4 regions of the Candidatus Brocadia sinica JPN1 genome follow, and region 2 is predicted to be linked to each of the others. Evidence: riboswitches for the same ligand, from Rfam matches in the RefSeq annotation. Region 2 holds a riboswitch; each other region holds the start of a gene.
What was found. A riboswitch is a leader RNA that binds a small molecule or an ion and turns the genes downstream of it on or off. The one in region 2 is predicted to bind cyclic di-GMP.
Positions count from the first base shown of each region.

Region 1: it holds a riboswitch for cyclic di-GMP, as region 2 does, so the genes downstream of both, BROSI_RS14810 (hypothetical protein) here and BROSI_RS15375 (rhodanese-like domain-containing protein) in region 2, are expected to answer to the same signal.
Region 3: it holds a riboswitch for cyclic di-GMP, as region 2 does, so the genes downstream of both, BROSI_RS00135 (LamG-like jellyroll fold domain-containing protein) here and BROSI_RS15375 (rhodanese-like domain-containing protein) in region 2, are expected to answer to the same signal.
Region 4: it holds a riboswitch for cyclic di-GMP, as region 2 does, so the genes downstream of both, BROSI_RS08510 (sigma-54-dependent transcriptional regulator) here and BROSI_RS15375 (rhodanese-like domain-containing protein) in region 2, are expected to answer to the same signal.

Region 1 covers NZ_BAFN01000001.1:3,249,522-3,255,494, forward strand. Annotated here, with positions in the region: gene proC (pyrroline-5-carboxylate reductase) at 1-404, opposite strand, end outside; gene BROSI_RS14805 (dodecin) at 948-1,163, opposite strand; gene BROSI_RS14810 (hypothetical protein) at 1,330-4,221, opposite strand; cyclic di-GMP riboswitch class I at 4,356-4,467, opposite strand; gene BROSI_RS14815 (NfeD family protein) at 4,912-5,355, shown strand; gene BROSI_RS14820 (SPFH domain-containing protein) at 5,357-5,973, shown strand, end outside.
Region 2 covers NZ_BAFN01000001.1:3,362,979-3,368,951, forward strand. Annotated here, with positions in the region: gene BROSI_RS15365 (Nramp family divalent metal transporter) at 1-851, opposite strand, end outside; gene BROSI_RS15370 (M48 family metallopeptidase) at 852-2,012, opposite strand; cyclic di-GMP riboswitch class I at 2,350-2,473, shown strand; gene BROSI_RS15375 (rhodanese-like domain-containing protein) at 2,679-2,876, shown strand; gene BROSI_RS20865 (thioredoxin family protein) at 3,237-3,338, shown strand; gene BROSI_RS15380 (tetratricopeptide repeat protein) at 3,354-3,806, shown strand; gene ycaC (isochorismate family cysteine hydrolase YcaC) at 3,895-4,527, shown strand; partial or broken gene BROSI_RS21475 (pirin family protein) at 4,877-5,791, shown strand; gene wrbA (NAD(P)H:quinone oxidoreductase) at 5,867-5,973, shown strand, end outside.
Region 3 covers NZ_BAFN01000001.1:38,544-44,516, forward strand. Annotated here, with positions in the region: gene BROSI_RS00130 (FG-GAP-like repeat-containing protein) at 1-892, opposite strand, end outside; gene BROSI_RS00135 (LamG-like jellyroll fold domain-containing protein) at 1,009-3,450, opposite strand; cyclic di-GMP riboswitch class I at 3,516-3,613, opposite strand; gene BROSI_RS00140 (hypothetical protein) at 3,779-5,973, opposite strand, start outside.
Region 4 covers NZ_BAFN01000001.1:1,903,721-1,909,693, forward strand. Annotated here, with positions in the region: gene BROSI_RS08485 (RNA recognition motif domain-containing protein) at 65-355, shown strand; gene BROSI_RS08490 (FKBP-type peptidyl-prolyl cis-trans isomerase) at 550-969, shown strand; gene BROSI_RS08495 (3'(2'),5'-bisphosphate nucleotidase CysQ family protein) at 1,090-2,010, shown strand; gene BROSI_RS08500 (HP1242/YdcH family protein) at 2,070-2,315, shown strand; gene BROSI_RS08505 (zinc-dependent alcohol dehydrogenase family protein) at 2,422-3,450, shown strand; cyclic di-GMP riboswitch class I at 3,574-3,689, shown strand; gene BROSI_RS08510 (sigma-54-dependent transcriptional regulator) at 3,939-5,282, shown strand; gene BROSI_RS08515 (DUF3467 domain-containing protein) at 5,756-5,973, shown strand, end outside.

The DNA of each region.
Region 1 (5,973 bases), 110 kb from region 2:
GCGAAGGCTGTAGCCGAGGCGCCTATGAGACATGGGGTGTTGGGCATCACCCGGATGATTCGAATACCCTCCGGTAATCTGGATTCAATAAACCGGATAGGGATACCTGCCGCAATAGACACCACTAAATGCCGGTGGGTGATATCATTCTTTAAATTGCTGAGTACCTCATTCATCATTTGTGGTTTAACGGCTAATATAATAACATCGGCGAAGGAAGCAATATCCTTGTTATTTTGCGTCGTCTTTATGCCAATTTCTTTGGTTAAAAGTTTGCATCGTTCTGTAATCACATCGCTTACCATAATTTTGTCAGGGGTGTTCAATTTGGCATTAATAATGCCCTTGCTTAGCGCCTCGCCCATCTTTCCGCCACCAATAAACCCAATCTTTTCTTTTACCATGATGGATGTTTCCTTATTTACAGAATTTTGTAATTATTGAAACCAATAATTCAATGTTCAAGGAATTTCATGTTGCCACCTTTCCCTGCGCCCCCTCTTCATTGAGGGGTCACAGAGGGAGGAGACAAGATGTTTTTCCGTGACTATGTATCTGGCATAAAAAACTGCCCGAATATCTTAGCATTTTCGTTCCCAGTAATTCTATATTTTTTTACCCGATGCTTCATTTTTTGAATTTTTATACGAGCATATTCGATAATTACTTACTTTATCTGTAAATAATCTTCCCTTAACCGTTAAAGAAATATTTTCATGCAAAGGATACGATAACCTTGACTTCATCCGGAGTGCGGACGGCATGGTCGCACTCTTACACTGACATCCGAAAGAGTATGAGTTACGCCAGAGAGCACAGAAACGGCTCAAGGAAGACCTGAACGAATTAGACGTAGAGATGAATCTTGAGAAGGCGAAAGAGGCAGACCCCCAAAAGGGGGGGGCTGTTTCAGCTTTCAGGGGACCTTTCATTATGATGTTCTTTAACTAAAGGGTATCTTCCAGTACAAATCCTATCTTTAATATAACCTCCCACCGGGCAATCTTCTCATTTTCAATACGTCCCCGGGTCTCAATTACCTGAAACCACCGCATATTGTGCAAGGTCTTCGATGCCCTTGAAATCGCATTTTGAATAGCATCTTCCATCGTTGTTGAAGAAGTACCGGCCAATTCAACCACTTTATATATGTGATTATCCATACAACACCTCCTTGATTTAAATTGACATACCACCGAATAGAATCATACTGCTTAAAACGCTTGTAAAATTAACATCCATCATACTATATTGAGTTTCCAATATTCCCCGAAAACGGAGATTCTTGCCACGAACGTTCCAAACCGAAATTTGGGAGCGAGCCGGCAATTAATTTTGCTGTTTACACTCTGTGCAGCACACGAATGGGACTTCTGTTAATGGAGAGGTTCTTAAGATACGATAATGGCCTAAGTTATTACTTAAAGGTTTAGATTCGCTGAGGTTGACAGATTGCATAGCCTTCTTTCTTATTGCCATTTCTTCTTTTATTATGCCCTCGGAGAGGAAGTTCTCGCTGGTAACAGTGCTTTTCAGGTTCCTTTGTACTTCTTCGCTGTCCAGGCTGTTCACATGGTCATACAGGTTCGTGATCTGGGGTAACATTTCTACGCACAATACACTCAGCGGTGAATCCGGCGGCAGGCCGTACAAGGCCAGCAGTTGATTGATTCCGTTATTGCTCCAGATTACCGTCCCATATTTTGTGGCGTCCTTGTTGACCGTGGTAATATCAGCTAATTGATACACATGCCGGAAATTGCCATAATCAAGTTCGTCTTTCCAGTTCCTGATAGCAACCCGTTTCAGGGTCATACGCTGCTCATCGGTGTAAACAGCAGCCCAGTCCACTCTTTTATCGTGCTCTACCCGCACGTTCCAATCCAGCATTTTATCATCCAGTAAGATATTGCGGAAATCCTGGTTGTCTGCCTGTTTGACCTGAGCATATAACAGACACCAGAGTTCTGTCCTTGGTGGATCGGAGATGATGTTTTTACCTTTGTGTACTGCTACGGCATAAGGAGCAGATACGTATAATTTTTCCTCGTCCCGGTTTACCGTACAGGTGAGTGTGGGCGCCGGGTGCTGGATGCCGGTTGCCCTCAAGACCCTTCCAAACCGTCCCTGTGCCGTTGACCATACATTTTCATCCTTCTTATGATGAGCAGTTGTGTCATTGTACCGGTAATGTCCCACCCTGAATTCATATGTGAAAAAACCGAACATTTCCGGCGATTCGGAATGCAGACCGGGTGGTAACGGCAACAGGTAATGTCTGTCCGAATCGGTTGCCTTTTCCATCGGCTGCATGGCGTCTAGTCCGGCATTATCGTTGGATTGATTAGGAGTAATAACGCGGATGTATTCAGGGTCTACCGGGAAAGCCGGTTCTTCCGATGCAATGAGTAACTCAGGGTGATTGTTACTGATTAATTGATCCGGCGCATACGCCAAAATTCTGGCAAAATACGTGTCTTTCGTGTCTTTCACCGGCTCTTCAAATTCAATCCACAAGAATCTTCTCCGTAGTTCGGTAGCAGAATATTTTTCATTTCGCACGTAGGGGGATAGCGCAATACCTGCAGAAGCATTTTTTGGTATCTGTGCTGGTGGTATGGTAATAGGTAATTCCAGTGGCAGCGCCAAATCAGCGTCTTTTTGTGCAGCATGTTTGGTTTTAAATGTAGCCTGAACAGTGTACTCCAATGCAATCAAATCAGGGAAGCGGGGTTCCTTATCCAGTAAAACAGAGTTTTTGGAATGAATGTCCAATGCCTGACCGGACACCGTGACCGGTCTGTCTAATAATGGGTTGGTGTTTGCAAATGCCAGCAACGCTTCGGTACCATTAGCCAATGCATTGTACAGAAAAGGGAAGGCATTCGTGTATTGCAGCTTCACGGAAGAAGCAAAGGGATTCAGGTCATCTTTCCATAATGCATATTCCTGATTACAGTACAGATTGCCTGCCTGCAAGTCAGTAATGCTAATTCTTCCTGCATCGCACAACACATATGGATTTGAAAGATTGACTTCACCACCCTGCAATCCGTTCCATTTCGCAGTCAGCCCTTTGTTGCATTGAATTGCTATACCGCCAATACCAGCTGCCGGTGGTGGTTTGGTAACATCAACTTGTGCTGCTGGTAATGCCCATGCGCTCCGCTGAATACTGGCAGTTTCTGAAACCGTATTGAAGGGAGACTGGCAATTGTTAACAGCGAGGGAATTTTCAGAACAGATGTATGGAATTAACACCCGGTTCAGTACGGGACCATATGTGGGAGCAAATTGCCTGTTCCAGGTAAAATGGGCAGTGTGTCCGTATACACTCCACTGCAGATTGTCAGCAATTTCATCTATGGCGCCGCCGTTGCCTGAAAAATGAAACGATAATTGTTTCGGTAACTCCAGCGTCGCTTTACGCGCATCGATACCATACGGACTGGCGGGGTCGGCATCCGTTACGGCTGGCTGGTCCAGTTCCAGTTTTACCGTTACGATAGTATTGGGGGAAATGGTCAGCTTGCTGTTGATGATATGGGGGTGAGCACTCAGGGCAATTTCACCGTGTTTTATTTTCAAACCCGTATAAAATCCTGCGGGGGCATTTGGGGCAAATATTTCTGAATTTACCCACACACTGTCTGGTAGCAGTTTGTATTTTGTCAATGGTTCGATAACCGGGGGTAATGTGTGGATGATAAATTTTCTCAGCAATGATACATTGAAGAGAATTGCCGGGTCAGGCCTCCCTTCAAGATAGAGCGCTATCAGCCTTTCAATTCTGAAAAAGTCAAACCATATCTTTCTGCCATCCTTGCTGTGGAATGGCCCGATAGTTTTTTCGAGAGCGGCGCCACCTGCCCATAGGGGGACAGAACCTTTCATTTGGGTACTGCGTACCGGCACTTCCCGGACAAATACCCGAAGGTCTGCACCACCGGCTTCTTTCAGTCCCCTTCCGGCCAGTTCCTGTAGTCGTGTCAATTGATGAGGTGCAATCGTATCGGTAAAGAACAAATCAGAATTTTCAACAGAAAAGAAACTGGTTTTTATTGTGGTGATATCTTCCCCGGGAAGTACCCTGGCTAAAGTTTCCTGGAGTGATTGGATGGAACGCTCATCTTGGGGAGAAGTTACTTCGAAATGACCGGACACGCCGGCCAGCAAGGCAAGCAGGTCTTGTTGATGATGAGAAATGGTATTTTTAGTCATAGGATATTCCTGGCATGAAATGAGAGATTATCAGGATTTTCGGTGAATTGAAAATAGCTAGAGGCTTCACCATAGCACTTTTTTACCCGTAAAAACAAAAAAGCCTTACTGGAAAGATATTCATCAGGAACATCTTCGGCAGTAAGGCTGTCTCATGAGCAGTTTAAATTGTTTAAACCGCTTAAACGGCTAGCAAGACCCTTTCCTTTGCGTCCCCTGATTACTCAGGGTTTGCCTTTATCGCGATGCTTTTGTTTGTTTTGATTGCCAATAATATTTGGCACATATTAAACAGGAACAATCAATTGTGTCAAGAACAAAAAGGCTGGATACTTGTAAAAACGGTATCTCTTTCGTTCCGGCACAAAATGATACTTGCACTCACACACGGTATGTGATAGACTTTTTTTATCTTCGGCTCTTTCACTCTTTATTGCGAATCTCAGGCATTTCCCACAGCAATATTGTGAAAGAGGCTTTTTGTTCTGATACTACACCATAGATTTACTATTCACACCCGGTCAGCGGGTTGTTTACCTCAGGAATTGGCGCGAAAAAAGGGTCAGGTTGGAAGCAACGTTCTGACCTTCATAATTCAATATTAAATACTTGTCTCTCACAATTGGCCTTGAAAAGGTGAATGTCTGACCCTCTATACCCTCTCATTCAGAAAAAACGAGGAAATAAAAAGTGACTCAGATCTGGTGGATATGGATGTCCATTGCTGCTGCTTTCATTATTGGTGAGATATTTACCGCCGGATTTTTTCTTTTATGGTTTGGTGTTGGAGCGGCAGTGGCGGGTATTTTAGCGATCCTGGGATTCGGCATGGCATGGCAATGGGGAGCCTTTCTCCTTATGGCAAGTGTGCTCTTTGCGGTTTCCAGAAGATTTGCGGAACGATTTACCAAAAAGCAACCGCTGGGTATTGGAGCTGACCGGTATATTGGTGAAAAAGGTGTTGTACTGGAAGAGATCGATACTATAAAAAATACCGGTCTTGTACAAATAAGAAATGAGAACTGGAGAGCTGACAGCGATACGGGAGACATAATACCTGCCGGAAAAAAGGTTGAAGTGATAAAGGTGGTTGGAACACACCTTGTCGTCAGAATTTTGAGTGAAGGAGGGTGATATGCCAGAAATGATATCTGCCGAAATATTAGTATTTGCTATTTTAGCCATTGTAGTGTTTGTGGTCGCTGCTACCGGAATTAAAATCGTCAGGCCATGGCAAAAAGGGCTGATAGAAAGAATGGGAAAATATCAACGTACAGCTGATAGCGGGCTCACCGTTATCATACCTTTTCTGGAGAGAATGCTGAAGGTAGATATGCGGGAACAGGTGGTTGATGTCCCTCCACAGGCAGTAATTACCAAGGATAATGTCGTTGTCGAGGTAGATGCAGTAATCTATTATATGGTTACCGACCCGGTACAGGTTACGTATAATGTCGCCAATTATTACATGGCGGCCACCAAACTTGCACAGACGAATTTGAGGAATCTCATCGGTGATTTAGCCTTGGACGAATCGCTTACTTCACGGGAGATAATAAACACGAAATTGCGGGAAATTCTTGATACTGCAACCGACAAATGGGGGACTAAGGTAACGAGGGTCGAACTCCAGAGAATAGAACCCCCCAAGGACGTCACGGAGGCCATGCATCGACAGATGAAGGCAGAACGGGAGAGGCGTGCAATGATTCTTGAGGCGGAGGGACACAAACAATCGGCAATCCTTAAGGC
Region 2 (5,973 bases):
GGATTATCCGGGGAGTCGTCGGGCAGGTTCCCGTCGCTCGTAACTGTTTCAGGTTTTCCTGTGACAGGTCCGGTAATACGGCCCATATGATCCGTCATGGCATTGCCCTTATCACGCATCCAATAAGAATAGAAAAGGATCCAGAAACCACCAAGACCGGCAAAGGTAATTGCGGTTAGCAGCTTGGTAGCATCACTGTTATCCCATGTACGCGGTATTGGACCACAGGGACCGAACAAGCCTTTCATGAACCCCGGTGCCGAGTGTAATACCTGCGGTTGAAGGCATGCCCAGAGCAAGCCGCTGACGGTGATCAATGCCACTACCTTCATGAGTCGTTCAATCAGTGAATATACCACACCGCTCATCAAGATGGCGGCAAGAAAGACCATGATAGAAGTGTAACCCCAGAATAACGTTTGACCTCGCTGGCTCCAGCCTGCAGGAAAATGGGTAAGCGCTGCCATTGCCGTTCCTCCCGCAGAGGCAAATGCGCCGAACCAGAGGAATGAGACTGTCATGAGCAGCCAGAGAAATATCCCAAACCAGCGGTTTAGCCGGATAAAGCCGTGGAAAATACTCTCGCCCGTGAGAAGTGTGTATCGACCAATTTCAACAGTAACAGGGTATTGGAGGAGGCAGGCAGGAATAAGCAGGAATAAAAAAGTCAGGCCGTATTTGGCAATGATGTACGGCCACCAGATCAGTTCTCCACTCCCCTGGGCAAGTGCCATCCAGACGATTCCGGGACCCAGCGCTACCCACCAGCCAGGAAAGCGTGGTACCGGTTTGCGTCCAAGAGAAGCGAATTTATTTTTCACTGTTTTGTTTTGTTCCTGTAGCGAATTCATTCAGTGTGAAAATCCCTTGAGATATCGAATTCTCTCCAGAATAGGTGGGTGCGAATAGTACAAGGTAACATAAAGGGGATGGGGATAAAGATTGGTGAGATTCTCTTTTGAAAGCTTTATGAGGGCACTTGCCATACTTTCAGGATCCTTCGTGAGCTCATAAGAAGCCCTGTCTGCCAGTCTCTCGTGTCTTCTCATAAAATAGCTCACACATGGAGTAAACAGTAATGAGAGAATATCCGTAAGGAATGCAAGGATTATAAATTTTGCATAAAGGGTATTTGAACTGACATGAAAAAGCGTTACAAGAAAGTCGCTTTGTATAATTTTGAACGATAGATAAAGGGCAATGAATGAAAATACTTCAAATGCAATGATCATTTTCAACATATGCTTTTTCTTCCAGTGCCCTATCTCATGCGCCAGCACTGAAAGGATTTCCGTCTGGCTCATGCTTGCAAGCAGGGTGTCATAAAGGACAATCCTTTTTGTTTTCCCAATACCGGTAAAATAGGCGTTGGTGTGTTTGCTTCTCTTTGATGCGTCTATTCTGAGAATCCTGCTTGCATGAATGCCAGCCTTATTTGTTAATTTAAGAATCCTTTCTTTTAGTGATTCATCTTCAATTGGGGTGAATTTATTAAAGAGAGGCTCAATGATGTAGGGAGATATATACAGAATAAAGATGCTGAAAATAAAAAGAAAACCCCATACCCAGAACCACCAGTAATGGGGACTCCACTGAATGAGCCAGAATCCTGCAAATGTCACCAGCGACAACATGACGGTTGAAATCAGGAGCGTTTTTATGAAATCGGATACCCATAGTCGTGAGGTCATGGCGTTGAATCCGTATTTATTTTCTATCTTAAAGGTATGGTAAAGGCTGAAAGGTATGGATAGGAATTCGGAGCCATAGGCTAAAAGTAAGAAGAACAGCCATCCCGATACGATAAATGACAGGTTCAGCGAAGCAATCCATGAATTATAGATATTCAGCAGACCGCCAAAGATGAATATGATGGTAATTATATTACTGAATATTGACGATATAAAGCTGAAACGGGTTTTTTCTGTTTCGTAGTCAATTGTTTTTTTTAGTACCGATTCGTCTATCTTTCCCGCAAATTCAGATGGAACAGTTGCGCCAGCCCTTCTCATGTGTCTGAGATTGAGATACTGAACCCAGTATTCAAAGGTCTCTTTGAAGATGTAAAGGCAAAGGATGAGAACAAGATATGCGTTCAGGATAAGACCTCCTTTTCGTTCACCTGGATTGTGTTCGTATTGTTAGCATAGACATATAAGTAATGATACTATCAAGAGGGATAGTTATGATAAATCAAAATTTTAACTTCTTATTTGACCATACAAAAGTGGAATAGTGCAATAGGAATTTTATTTCTTTTATTTTTTTGCTTGAGATAAGTTACTATGCATGTTATATAAGTATGAAGTTTCAATAATGGTTTTTACGAAGTAGTGCGGTAAAAGAACATTACGATAAAGGCAAATCCTGAGTAATCAGGGGACGCAAAGTAAAGGGTCTTATCAGTTGTTTAAACAGTTTAAGCCGTTTAAACTGTTTAAACGGCTTACGAAGAGACAGCCTTACTGCCGAAGATGTTTAATAAATATCTTTGCAGTAAGGCTTTTTTGTTTGGTTTTTCAGTAATTGAGTTTGATGACTATAGTCTTTTAACCAGGAATATTTACGATTTAGGAGATATATATTTTACAAAGAGAAGTAGGGGCGTATTGCAATACGCCCTAAGAAGCCTTTTTATTCTTACCCCGGCAACTTTTAGAAAGAATGGGAGGTGTATTATGGCAGAACCCGTACGTATTACTCCGAAAGAAGTTTACCAGAAGTTGAAATCCGGCACAACGCTCCTCGTCTGCGCATATGACGACGAGACAACATTCAGGCAAATGAAACTGCAGGGTGCGATTTCGCTGCACGAATTTAAATCAAGGTTACCGTCATTATCAAAAGATCAGGAGATTATCTTTTACTGCGGCTGACCCAAAGAAGCGAGCGCTGCCGGTCAGGCAGCGGAATTCATAAAGAAGGGATATAAGAATACAAAGGCCCTTGATGGAGGCGTTAATAGTTGGAAAAAGGCGGGCTATCCTATCGAACCGTAATAACGTATAAGGTTGGGTGAAGCTGACAGACTAGGTCAAATGAACTTTTTTGCTTCAAAAGTGAGTAAGAACTGCTATAAATTGCCATTTTTTGCGCTTGTTTTGTCGCTTTTTAACCCATAAAGCGGGGAATAAATCTCACGAAATAGGGTGAAATTGCCCATTTGACCCAGTCTGGAAGCGCATCTCGGTCATTACGGATGCCGATCATTAACTTTACTATAAGGAGGGAAGGGTATGGAAAACAAAATTATATGGGAAACAGGAATGGACAATGCCCTATCAAGGGCACGATTGGAGAAAAAGCCAGTGTTACTTGATTTCTTTAACCCAGGCTGAATCGGATGCCAACAGATGGATACAGTTTCGTATCCAAATAAAGACGTTACCGAATTTATCAGAGATTCTGTAATTCCACTGCGCGTGCGCTATGATACGCAGCCCCTTGCTACGGATTTTAGTATAAACTGGACTCCAACCCTTATAATTCTTGATATGGAAGGCAAAGAACATCACAGGGCAGTCGGTTTTCTTTCTCCCGAAGAATTGATGCCTTTGTTATTGCTGGGTATTGCAAAAGTTCATTTTGACCACAATGCATTCAAAGAGGCGTTTTCAAACCTGGAGAAGATTTTATCTGATTTTCCTAAAAGTGACTCAGCACCGGAGGCAATTTATCTGAAAGGTGTATGCTTATACAAAGATACGAAAAATCCAAAAGGACTTAAAGAGGCATACGAACAACTTCAGGCCAGGTATCCTGAGAACGAGTGGACAAAGCGGGCATATCCCTATCGGCTTTTATAGCTGTGTACCTTGCGATCGTGAGTTAGGCCACTCCGGACTGCGCTGAAGAAACTCCAACAACTCTAAACCAAACGTAAAGGAGTTACCTATGAATACAAAATACACTTACCGCCGTCTCTCCAAAGATAACGCCGCAGTCCTTCTCATTGACCATCAATCCGGCCTTGTTAATCTTGTGCGGGACTACTCGCCGGATGAATTCAGGAATAACGTCCTCGCACTAGCCGACCTCGCCAAATACTTTAAGCTGCCGACCATCCTGACGACCAGCTTTGAAGATGGTCCCAATGGTCCAATCGTACCAGAACTTAAGGAAATCCACCCAGAAGCCGTTTACATTCCGCGTCCTGGCCAGATCAATGCCTGGGACAACGAGGACTTTGTGAAGGCGGTCAAGGCCACCGGCCGCAAACAGTTGCTCATCGCTGGTGTTCTGACAGAAGTTTGCGTGGCCTTCCCCGCGCTCTCAGCACTGGAGGAAGGCTTCGAGGTCTTCGTCGTCACCGACGCTTCCGGTACCTTCAACGAGGTCACGCGCCACGCTGCGTGGGCGCGCATGGTGGCTGCAGGCGTGCAATTGATGAACTGGATGGCCGTTGCCAGCGAACTGCATCGTGACTGGCGCAACGACATCAAGGGATTGGGCAAACTGCTATCCAGCCACCTGCCTGCTTACAGAAACTTGATTACGAGCTACTCGGTAAAGAAACCAGTGGCCTAATCTGCGCTCAGCTAAACGATTTCGCACATCACGGCTCCTGTTCCCGTAGACCCAACGCGCAGGAGCCGTGCCGTACTCTGCCGGAAGCTGTTCTTGTTGGGCGAAATTGCGTTCCTGGTGCCGTACGTGTTTTGTTTTTCTGAATGCAGAAAGAGGGAGAGATACCGTTGACCTATTTGAAGTACCTTCAACCATGTGCATGATCTTCAATGAGACAAACAATAAAATGTACCGGTGCTTTCCATGAGCAATTAACGCCCTATAACGCTGTTATGGAATTATTTATATACCTGATAGCTCAGGTGATAATTGAGACATATTTCTGACCAAAAATCGATGGAGGAACGCAATGACTGAAACGAGAAAGATCCGTAAGGTCTTGAAAAGTAAACCTACGATAGAAGGTGCCGGTGTCCACCTCAAACGTGCATTGGGATATAGCCAGGTTCCGATGTTTGACCCTTTTTTACTTCTGGACGATTTCCGCTCAAACAATCCAGAGCATTATATCAAGGGTTTTCCATGACACCCGCATCGTGGAATCGAGACAATCACCTATGTTCTTCAGGGAGATGTTGAGCATGGTGACAGCATGGGGAATAAGGGCATTATATCGTCTGGCGATATACAATGGATGACCGCGGGAAGCGGGATCATACACCAGGAAATGCCGAAAGGCGACCCAAATGGTGTGATGTTTGGATTTCAACTTTGGGCCAATCTCCCCAAATCCCACAAAATGATGGAGCCTCGTTATCGGGACGTGAAAAACAGGCAAATCCCGGAGGTAATGCTTGAGAATGGCACAAAAGTCAGGGTCATATGCGGTAAAGCTGGCGGTAGGCAAGGACCTGTTCGGGATATTATCACCAACCCGGAATATCTTGATGTAACAGTTCCAGCCCGTTCAGAATTCATACATCCGACAAAGCGTGGACACACTGTTTTTGCGTACGTCATCGAAGGTAAGGGATATTTTTGCAAGGAAAAGCTACCGTTTTCTTACGAGATCGAAGGAGTCAACTATTTCGATATTCAAAGAGATCCCTTTGTAAGTAACGAGACTCTTGTTCTCTTTGATGATGGCGATCAGATGATGGTCTCAACGGAAGGCGATGCAGTCAGGTTCCTGCTTATATCGGGCAAACCCATTGGTGAACCGATCGCCTGGTACGGACCTATTGTGATGAATACGGAAGATGAACTACGGGTCGCTTTTGAAGAGTACCATAATGGCACATTTGTCAAACACGGGAGAGTTTAATAGTATGGTAGAACTACAGAGCGTGGAGAAATACCCTGTAGTTTATTTTGAATATTTATAAAAAGGAGGATAGATATGAAAGTACTAATCGTCTACTATAGCACATACGGCAATGTATACAAGATGGCGAAGTTCGTGGCAGAAGGGGTTAAGGAGGTTAAGGGTGCGGAACCAGTTATCCG
Region 3 (5,973 bases), 3.3 Mb from region 2:
AAAAAGATCCACTTTTATCGTTTTTATATACAACCCCTGTGCCTTCGTCGCCACCAAAAGACACAAACAAATCTAAATAGCCGTCATTATCATAATCTATCCAATTTGTCCCTCGGGCAGAAGTAATGTCAATGCCTGCCTGATTCGAAACATCCGTAAATTTGCCTGTGCCATCTCCTTCCCAAAGTTGACTACTATGATCAGTACCTATTCCACCACCACCGACGCCAATAAACAAATCTAGATTTCCATCGTTATTATAATCTCCTATAGCATACCCATGTCTATCAATTTGACTATCAGTCTTTATACCCGAGTCGTAAATTATATTCGTGAATGTTTCATCCCCCTTATTCTGGTAAAGCGAAGGTCGCCATGTGTGATGAGGGTCCACGATATCCAAATTACCATCATTGTTGATATCTCCCAATAAAGGATTTCCAAATGCATGCTTTTTAGTCTGCTCTAGCCCGGAGATCACTGAAATATCGTTAAATTGAACCGGACTAACCAGAGATGGCGATGGAGTCGCGGAAACTTCATCTGATGATAAACTCTCGCCAAACGAATTTACTGCTGTAACAACGAAATAATATAAAGTCCCATTATTAAGACCTGTCAGTTGATAGGGAGATGTAATTTGCTTTATTTGCATTCCTGCAAGAGTTATCCAGTTTGATTTATTTATTCCAGGGTGTCTTGAAAGATATATATTATAACCAGTTGCTCCAGCAACACTGCCCCACGACAGGTTAACCATGCCGCTTTCGGCTGTAACTTCCAGATTAGGGGGGATGCCAGGCACCTGTCCGTTTGCTTTCAATTCCACGATAAAATTAGAAATCAACGACGGGGTTAATATGATAGTTAATAAAATGAATCTTTTCATCATTGCTTTATCCTCAAAAAACAGATTTGTCCCTATAAATAATTACGATGTAAACAAAAAATATCCTTTATCCACCCGCTACACTTCGCACTTTTAAGTTCCTTTGCGGGCAAAACATCTCATAAGGCATTGTACAAGTCCTGGACTTCCTGACTGGTTAAGGGTTGATTGTAAAGGCGGACGTCGTCAATCTTGCCCTTAAAATAACCATTATTGCCGGAACCCCCTATTTTCATGTCAGGGTATTGAGTCGATGGCATAACCGTGTTTCCCGCCGGATGGTATTGGGTATTAACCAGCTGTCCATTTACATAGAGCTTCTGTTCCCCTGTAGCCTTGTTGTAAGTACCTGCAACGTGATACCAACTACCAACTGAATTGGCCAAATCCTTTATCGCGGTTTTCTGTGTCTTATTTCCACTTCCATCCTGCGTCACGAGAATAAATTGAAGCTTATTGGGAGTAGTTTTGTTAAATCTCAAATCAAACCCCTCCCGCAGTTGTACGTCTGAATTCCATTTATATCCACCGAATATGGCATCAACGCCTGTTGTATCATTTGCATTTTTATAGAACCATGCGGTAATGGAAATCTCGTCATGATTCATACGTGGAATTGATACGTAATCATTGATTCCATCAAGGCTTAACCCATTTCCACTCTTCCCAGTTGTCCATGTGGCTCCATTGATAGCGCCATGATTTCCATTGCCAGATGTATCAGAAGCAATTGTCCCGCCCCCTTCTTCGAACGGATAGTGAGCCTGCAGGCCAATACTAAGGGCATTGTACAAGTCCTGAACTTCCTGGCTGGTTAATGGTTGATTATAAAGGCGGACGTCGTCAATCTTGCCCTTAAAATAACCATTATTGCCGGAACCCCCTATTTTCATGTCAGGATATTGAGTCGATGGCATAACCGTATTTCCCGCCGGATGGTATTGGGTATTAACCAGCTGCCCATTTACATAAAGCTTCTGTTCCCCTGTAGCCTTGTTGTAAGTACCTACAACGTGATACCAACTACCAACTGAATTGACCAAATCCTTTATCGCGGTTTTCTGTGTCTTATTTCCACTTCCATCCTGCGTCACGAGAATAAATTGAAGCTTATTGGGAGTAGTTTTGTTAAATCTCAAATCAAACCCCTCCCGAAGTTGTACGTCTGAATTCCATTTATATCCACCGAATATGGCATCAACACCCGTTGTATCATTTGCATTTTTATAGAACCATGCAGCAATGGAAATCTCGTCATTATTCATACGTGGAACCGACACAAAATCATCAATTCCATCGAAACTCAACGCCCCCTCGCTTTTACCGGTTGTCCATGTGGCTCCATTGATGGTACCATTATTTCCGTAGATTGAAGAATCAATAGCAATCGTCCCGTTCCCTTCATCAAATTTATAGTACCCTACCATACCGGCTTTGAAAACTGTTATATTCACCACGCTAGAAGTCGCCGTTGCTCCATCGTTATCTGTTGCTTTTGCTGAGAGTACATAACTGCCAGCGGTTACATTGTTCCATGTGAGAATGTGAGGTTCGGAGGTTGTTTCACCAAGTTTTGTGCTCCCCGCGTAATACTCAACCTTGCTCACGACACCATCAATATCCGAGGCCGTTGCCGTTATCGTTATGTCCGTTGGCGTTGTAAATGTTGCCCCATTAGAGGGGTTGGTTATAGCCACAGTGGGCGACGCATTATCTCCCAAACCATCGGCCAGATTCCTCCCTCTCGAGAGTATTTCATTGGCGCCTCCTCCGGTCACTACAAATAAATATCCAGTGTAAGGCGAATGTGGCCGGGAAAACGTGGGAAAAAGCTCAAAGCCTGTTTTCCACAAAAGCTTTATAATGTCTATCTGCGATACAGGCGCTACCCTACCAAATCCTCTCCCATTTGCCACATTGTATACCCCCATAATAAACCACCCGTGATAATCCAGAGGCCCTGGTTGATCTATTTCGGTAATATTTTGGTAACCAACATCACCCGGGTACCGATCAAAATAAATATTGGGATAAATTACGTAACCTCTTTTCCACTCACTCGCGCCATATATTTCATACACCCCACTACTACTACCACCGCCTCCGGGAGACCCCTGGTCTACAATATTTGTACCATACCTTATATATTTCGTTTTTATATAATAACTATCTGGAAAGATCGATACCTCTGATACCTTTGCCCCATTATCCCACTCGAGTCGAACGGTCTTGACATCTGCCCCATCCTGTACAACATACGCAGTTGTTAGTGTACCACGATTAGCGCATGCATCAAGGTAAAGCCCTGCCTGATCCTCATTGACACTCTTGATCACCAGATCCTTGATCACATGTTCATAATGGTCTCCGCCAAAAAAACGCCCATATTTCAGTCTTATCTTACTATTCTCTAGAGATACTTCCAATGCTCCAGCTGTATCTGTCCCAATGCTAATACTTCCCCATTCTTGTGCAAAAGAGGGAAAAGACAGAATGAATAAAAATCCTAATATGCCGGTGAAAGAAATCGCCCCTAATATTAATTTATGTCGAATAGCCATTTTCTTACTCCTTAATTAACATTCAAATAAAAAAGCCTTACTGCAAAGATATTTATAAAAACATCTTCGGCAGTAAGGCTATCTTGTTTAAACTACTTCCCTGTATGTTTAAAGACCCTTTACTTTGCGTCCCCTGATTACTCAGGGTTTGCCCTTATCGTTCTGTTTTTCTTTATTTTTTGTTTCAAAAAGGTCGTTATTTTAAAATCACACAGATCATATTTTTTCTTTTTTAGCATAAATATTGTTTTATGTCAAGAAATAATATAATAAATTTTTACAATGCCGGTTTATTTATAACGAAGAACCTTTTCCTCTAAAATAGTTTTTATTTTATCGTCACATCATCAATCCATAGGGTTCCAGGCCCATAGAGCCTGAATTCTGCCCGCAAATATGCCGCATTGGATAGCGCCGTACCCTGAACGGTAATTTTCGTCCAACCCGACGTACCGCTTACCAGGCCAGATGATTTATAGCCTCCCAAATACTTTAAGGAGGAATCCCAGAAGTTTATGACAAGCTTTCCATATTGCTGTATATCGCTTGCCTTCATCCAGACAGAAGCTGTATAATAAGCGCCGGCGAAGGCCCCGATCTCTGTCGTTTTGCTCATCCAGCGCGCAAATGTTCCGATTGATTGGCCGGAAACTATTTTAAGGGATCGACTTCCGCCATGTGCGGCATCTGTCGTCCAGGTGAATGTTCCTTTGCCAGCAGTGAAGTAATTTACCATGGGGTCTGTTTCAAAGCCAGGATTGGGGGCAAGATTGGTTGTTGTGGAATTAGTAGTAAAGGACCTTTCACCTCCGTATTTGGTTCCGGAACTGTTTTTTGCCACCAGCCTGTAGTAATACGTCTTCGCTGCCGACAAGCCGTTTATGCCTATGCTTATTGCTGTGTCGCCTGAACTGCTGACACCCTGCGCCGATGACTTGCTGCCATATGTCCCGCTTATTGTGCCATACTCAAACCATGCTGTAGTTGATAAGCCATTGGCATTCACTGTGCCTCCCAACGTAGCGGAATTTGACGTCACATCGGTCGCTGACCCCGTCACAACCTTTGGAGGTATACCGGTTGATGTTGATACTGTAAAAATATATCCCCTCCCCTTCACCTGACCATTGGTTGCATCGACATCAATACTAACCCCACTCTTTAACCTTATTTCATCGCCAACTATTGCAACATCGGCGCTCCCATCCCCGGACTCAATAAAGTATCCATCGGCACGTTGTACCCCGGTGACCGTCTCACCCGCATTGAGTTTTACCACGCCGTTTTTCGTCACAAACACCACAAAGAGTTTTCCTGTCTTCGGCTGACGTGAATACATGACATCGCTGCTGGCATAACTCTTTGTGCTCCGATACACACTGCCATCCCATGAACGATCGGTGAGAGGAACATTATTTAAATTGTCCCAATTCGGCAAACACCGTATGAGTTTAAGTCTGGGATAGACTTCCGTGATGTTCTGAAAGCTCGGCATATTTCCCGTGCCGCCGAACCGCAGGAACCAATTATACCATGCCCTGTTGATACCAGCATTGGCCGCATAAAGACGATTTTCATACTCGTCGACACTGTTGGGCTGACTGATGCCCATCATATCTTTCGTAATAGCCAATCCTGAATTAAAAATAGCGCTATCATCTACAAATTCCGTACTAGAGCTTTCCTGTGAAATCATATCAGGGGTTAATTCATCTTTGTCTGTACGATCTTTTATCTGATTTATCCATCCCCAGTACACATCATATGGCTCTACGATCCATTTAGCATTAGGAAATTCAGCCAGCATTCTTGCCTTCAATTGTTTGAAAAAAGCAGCTTTCCCATCTTGATATGTTGCATATTCATGCGTTATAGTTCCGTGTAGTAAACCAGACTCTGTCCCCGTCCAATTGGACAAGTAAGTTACTTTGTTACGTCCACTTACCCAACAATAAAAATAACCATCAAGAGGGGATTCATCATACATATGTCCGGCAAAGGTAAATGGCAAGCTTACATCTTCATAGTCATGGCACATAGCTATAACTCCCTCAACAACCATATCGATAACCGCCTGTTGCTGAAAATCCCAAAGTGGATTAAATTCCGTTGATGTGCCCTGAAACCAGCCCGTTGCTATATTGTCCGGAAACGGATCATAGCTCTTCCACGTCATATACTGATTGTAAAAATCTCGTTCTGCTTGTGAATAAGATTTTGTAATGTTTATATTCCTATCATATCCCATACTACTAATCAGCATTTTATCAGGATTAATGAAATAAAATTTAAAACCTGAAAAGTCTTGTTTGCCTTTATAGGTATCAGGGGAGGCATAGATACCGGATTTTATGTTTATAGAATCATACCCCATCTGCCTTGCATATTTTGCGCCACTTTCTGCTGATCCATCTACAGTAATACCATACCAACTTTTCCATGTATCATTCGCTGAAACCGCGGATATTAGCCCTGTTTCAAACAAGAAAAACACTTGAGTGAATACTAAAAACACATATCCTA
Region 4 (5,973 bases), 1.5 Mb from region 2:
CCGGGCGAATAGAAACGAGTTTGGCTAAATTTGGGAATAATACTCAATCTGAAAGGAGATTTTTTTGAATATCTATGTAGGTAATTTGTCACGTGAGGTAACTGAGGAAGATTTACAACATGCATTTGAGGCCTTTGGTCAGGTCAAATCCGCTACCGTTATAAAGGATTTGTTCAGTGGTGAGTCGAAAGGATTTGGGTTTGTAGAGATGCCCGCAAAAGCTGAAGCTCAATCTGCAATCAATGGTTTGAGTGGCAAGGAATTAAAGGGGAAAGTCCTTGTTATTAATGAAGCTCGCCCTCGCCCTGAGGGGCGTCGGGGTGGCAGAAGACAGGGTGGGGGTCGTCGTTTCTAGGGGAAGAGATCCTGCTGTAACCGGGTTATGGCAGAAATGCTATTCAGGGTTATCCGGAAAAAGTTTCACAGGTAAGGGCGAACGACCGTTCGCCCTTCTTCTTTCTGTAGAGACAGAACCTTTTGAACAACTTCAAATTGTTGTCGGGCGCTTTTTTATACGGCAATACCTATGAATTATAAAGGAGAAAAATAATGGCACAGGCAAAACATGGTGATGTTGTTAGGGTTCATTATACAGGGAAATTGAATAATGGCACTGTATTTGATTCCTCCGTAGATCGCGATCCCTTACAATTTACTATAGGCAATGGGGAGATTATTCCTGGTTTTGAACAAGCCGTGGTCGGGATGAAATCAGGTGAGACAAAAACCATCAAAATCCCATCAGAGGAAGCGTATGGCCCGCACAATGAGGCGATGGTGCTGGAGGTCGATCGAAACGAATTTCCTGCTGACTTGAATCTAAGTGTCGGTTTGCAGTTGCAAATGCAACAGGATGACGGTAGGGCAATTCCGGTCATGGTGATCGATATTTCTGAATCATCCGTGACGTTAGATGCCAATCATCCCCTGGCTGGCAAAGATCTGATTTTTGATATCAAACTTGTATAATAACTTTGATGGCAGAAGACACTGTCAGGAGAGATTGTGCGGGAAATGTCAGAAAAAGGGATAGGGCTAGAAACTCTTTATAAATAACAATATTAAGAAAGGGGAAATAAACAAATAACGATGAATAACGATCAATACACCCAACTGCTTCTGAATGCCCTCCTTGCTGCAAAACGTGCCGGCGAAGTGATCCTTGAGGTGTATAACTCGGATTTTGCCGTTGAGCATAAGGAGGACGAATCTCCCTTAACCCTGGCAGACAAACGATCCCACGAAATTATTATGAATGATCTTCAAAAAACAGCAACCGGGAGTAACAACGTATATACAATGAATAACCCTGCGTTGCCGATATTAAGTGAAGAAGGGAAAGACATTCCCTTTGATGAAAGAAAAGGATGGGAGTATTTCTGGCTCGTTGATCCACTTGATGGAACAAAGGAGTTTATTAAACGGAATGGAGAGTTTACCGTAAATATTGCACTCATCTATAAAGAAAGACCCCTTCTCGGATGTATTTATATACCTGTAAGGGATACCTTTTACTTTGCAACAGTGGGTCTCGGTGCCTATAAGTTAGCGAATGGTAAGACAGTGACTGATAATTTATCAATAAGAGAGTTACTCGATGCATCACAGAAACTACCGATGAGTACCAGGAAACGGAAATTTCCTCCTTGCAACAACCAGTCCCCACAGACTAAAAAAAGTTCTCTCACCATCATTGGCAGCCGTTCGCATGCAACAAAGGAGCTTTCGGAGTTTGTAGGACAAGCCAGAAAGCAGTACGAAGAAGTTGAGTTTGTATCTGCGGGGAGTTCCTTGAAATTTTGTCTCGTGGCAGAGGGTGAAGCTGACATTTATCCAAGATTTGGTCCCACGATGGAGTGGGACACAGCGGCAGGACAGGCAATTGTCGAACAGGCCGAAGGACGCGTTGTGGATACACAGACCAACGAGCCATTAAAGTATAATAAAAACAATCTGGTAAATCCCTTTTTTATTGTAACCGGAAAGGGTTTTCCCGCTATTTTTCCATAAACGGTGTATTTGACAGATTGAATGGTTTATAACCTCTAACTTTATAAAGGAGGCACGATATGCAGCATGAACACCATGACCTCGTTCACGAATTTCCCGAGTATCGTGAAAAAATTCATAATCTTAAAATGACCGATGAACACTTTAAAGAGATTTTTCGTGAATATCACAAACTCGACCGGGAAGTTTATCGTGTAGAAAACAATATTGAACCCAGGTCAGATGTTGCGTTGGAAGAGCTTAAGAAACGGAGACTTGCCCTAAAGGACGAGCTTTTTCAAATACTAAGCCAGAGCAAGCCCTAGACAAATAGGGTTGTATTTGGTCGTCTTCTCTGTTTGTCCGGGATTGCAAAATCACACAGTATAAGCATTAAATACAGAAGACTTACGATTTTCTTTTGAGATCAAAATGAAGGCAATGGTATTGAATAGGGTTTGCAAACTCAAAGAAAATAAGAATCCACTTGAACTGATTGACCTTCCAGATCCAATTCCGGGAGAAAAGGAAATATTGGTGAAAGTTTCGGCCTGCGGGATATGTCATACCGAATTGGATGAAATTGAAGGAAGAACACCCCCTCCCCGTCTTCCCATTATTCCTGGTCATCAGGTTGTTGGGAGGGTCGAAAAAACCTGTAGCAAAACACGTAACTGTAAGATGGGCGATAGGGTTGGAATTGCATGGATTCACTCAGCCTGCGGGAAATGTAAGTTTTGCCGGGAAGGTAACGAGAATTTATGCGACGATTTCCGGGCAACTGGGAGGGATGCAAATGGGGGATATGCCCAATATATTACCGTTTTGGAAGATTTTGTCTATCGTATCCCGGAAATATTTTCTGATTCGGAAGCGGCTCCCCTCTTATGTGCAGGTGCGATTGGGTACCGGTCATTGAGATTAGCGAATATGAAAGACGGGCAAAATCTGGGGCTCACGGGATTCGGGGCATCGGCTCATCTTGTTATGAAAATGGCAAGGTATAAATATCCAAACTCGAAAGTTTTCGTATTTGCCAGAAGTGAAAGGGAAAGAACGTTTGCCAAGGAACTTGGGGCCGTTTGGGCAGGTGATATCGAAGAGGAATCACCTGGGAAACTGGACTGTATCATTGACACCACGCCGGTATGGAAACCAATAGTAGAAGCATTGGGGAATCTGGAAAGAGGCGGGAGGCTGGTAATAAATGCTATTCGGAAGGAAGAAGTGGACAAGGAAAGTCTCCTGAAATTAAAGTACTCCACACATCTCTGGCTGGAAAAAGAAATAAAGAGTGTTGCTAATGTAAGCAGGAGTGACGTCAACGAATTTTTGAGTCTGGCGGCCGAAATTCCTATTAAACCGGAAGTCCAGGAATTTGCCTTGAAAGAAGCAAACAAGGCATTGGTCGAACTTAAAGAGGGGAAAATTCGGGGCGCAAAGGTTTTAAGGATTGATTAAAGGCGAATCATTTCATCCATTTTTTTGCTATAATCTCAATCAGGAAAAACGTTTATTTTGTCGGTGTTTTTTGGTATTTTTCTTGCCATATAACGTGTAACTAAGCTAATATATAAAAATACATTACGATAAAGGCAAACCCTGAGCGATCAGGGGACGCAAAGTAAAGGGTCTTTAACATACAAGGATGTAGTTAAAGGGACGCCTTGCCAGGAAAAAAAGACAGCCTTACTGCCGAAGATGTTTTACCATGAATATCTTTGCAGTAAGGCTGTCTTTTTTGTTGGTAATGGAGGAATTGATATGTTTTGTTTCTCTCGGGTAAACCGACTGACTAATACGGATTTGGGGGATTGTTTCGGGCTGCTGCCCTTGCAATGACAATGTTCTTTTGGCGTTTATAATAAATCGTTTCCAGCGACTTCAGTAACTCTGAAACTATTCGATGATATTTTGCCTGGTGGATTTGGTGGAAAGAGGGGTGATCAGTGAAGAAGCCGAAAATCTTGCTTGCGGAAAGAAATGATGTCCTGAACAAAAAATTGAAAATGCTATTGTTTGGCAATGGATTTGAGGTCATCGAAACATCAGACAAAGGAGATGCCCTCCGATCCTTTCAAAATAATAGCCCGGATCTCGTCATTGTGGGGTCTTCTCCGGGTGATACCCGGGATGGATTGGGTGTGGCACAACAAATCCGGCAGTCTGGCTGTAATATTCCACTTATCATGATTGCAGCACACAGCTCTGAGGATCAGGCCATCGCCGCACTCAAGGCAGGAATCAACGATTATTTTAAACAACCCTTTTCGTTCGAGGAACTAATGGCGAGTGTCAAACGATGTCTCTCGGGCTTCTTTCTCCGGGAGTCGTCTAGAGAACACGGAGTAACACCGCCTTGCCTCATTGATAGTCAAAAGATGATAGGTGAGAATGTGCAGATACGGGAGATAAAGACATACATCGGGAAGGCCGCATCGACTGATACCAACGTCCTTATTACCGGAGAGACGGGTACCGGCAAGGAGTTAGCGGCTGAACTGATCCACCGGAATAGCCCCAGGAGTAAAAAACCTTTTGTCTGTATTAACTGTACCGCCATACCTGACAGTCTTTTAGAAAGTGAGCTGTTTGGTTATGAAAGAGGAGCCTTCACGGGGGCAGATTCCTTAAAGGAGGGTAAGCTGAAACATGCCGAGGGAGGGACCGTTTTTTTCGATGAGATTGGTGATATGAGCCTATACCATCAGGCAAAGATCCTGAGAGCCATCGAAAGCAAGGAAGTTCAGCGCATAGGAGGTAAGGGAAGCATCCCCCTGGACATCAGGTTCGTCGCTGCTACCAATCGAGACCTGGATCAATTGGTGGAGGAAGGTAAATTTAGAAAAGATCTTTACTTTCGGCTCAATGTGGCCAGAATCCACCTGCCTCCGTTAAGGAACCGGAAGGAGGACATTCCTCTCTTGCTCTGTTTTTACATCAGGGAATTAAACCTCAGATTCGGGAGGGAGGTTGAATGCCTCACAAAAGATGCCCTGGAATATTTGCTCTGCTATGATTGGCCGGGTAACGTTCGGGAACTGAAGAACCTTGTAGAGGCTACCTTTGTTAACCTCTCATCACGGCAGATATCTCTTTCGGATCTGCCTGAGCAGTTCCGCCGGAGGATCGGGGAAGCCCGAGATCTTCCCCGGAGCGAGCCGGACCTTTTGCTTTCCACGCTCATGTCCACCAACTGGAATAAAAGCAAGGCAGCGCAGAAACTCCATTGGTCCAGGATGACCCTCTACCGGAAGTTGGCAAAGTACCATATCGTGAAAGAGGGGACATGAAAGATTACCCATACCAGTGAGATTTGTATAAAGGATAAATATTAATGACATGTAACTGCTATAAAACTGGAAACTGTAACATCTTCTTCGTTGATGTTACAAAAAAGTTACAGTTTGGTGTTACAGAGTAAATACCTTTCGATTCCCGTATTTTACCCAGCAAATCCGTTGATTTTCCATGCCTTTTTGGCCTTTTGCCTTCTTTTGCTGCCTCTTTTGAACTTACCATCTCTTCCCTTTCGGTTCAATTAAGTGTAACACTTCCTGCTACACTTCTTACGTGAAAGTGGAGAACAAAGGAGATTGACTCATGAGAAAAATACCTTAACTATCAACGATTGGAGGAGAATAACCTCTGCGAGCACGGGTTGGTATTGAACTTGCGAGTTGCATCGTGATGATTCATGCTGCTGCGATAGATTCGTACTTTAATAGAGGTGCATACAATAGGAAGATTACTTGCCGAGGTGTTAATGAATTATGAATGGGAGAACTCCCGGAATGAAGATATGCCCGAAGGGCGATACGCTAACTACTTCAAAGTTGGCCAAAACGCCTTCGAATTCCTGATTGACTTTGGTCAGTTCTATCCTAACGATGGTAAAGAACACTTCCACACCAGGATCGTTATCAGCCCATTTTACGCGAATGTCCTTTTCAAGATCCTTCAGGAGTCCATCGATCAATATGT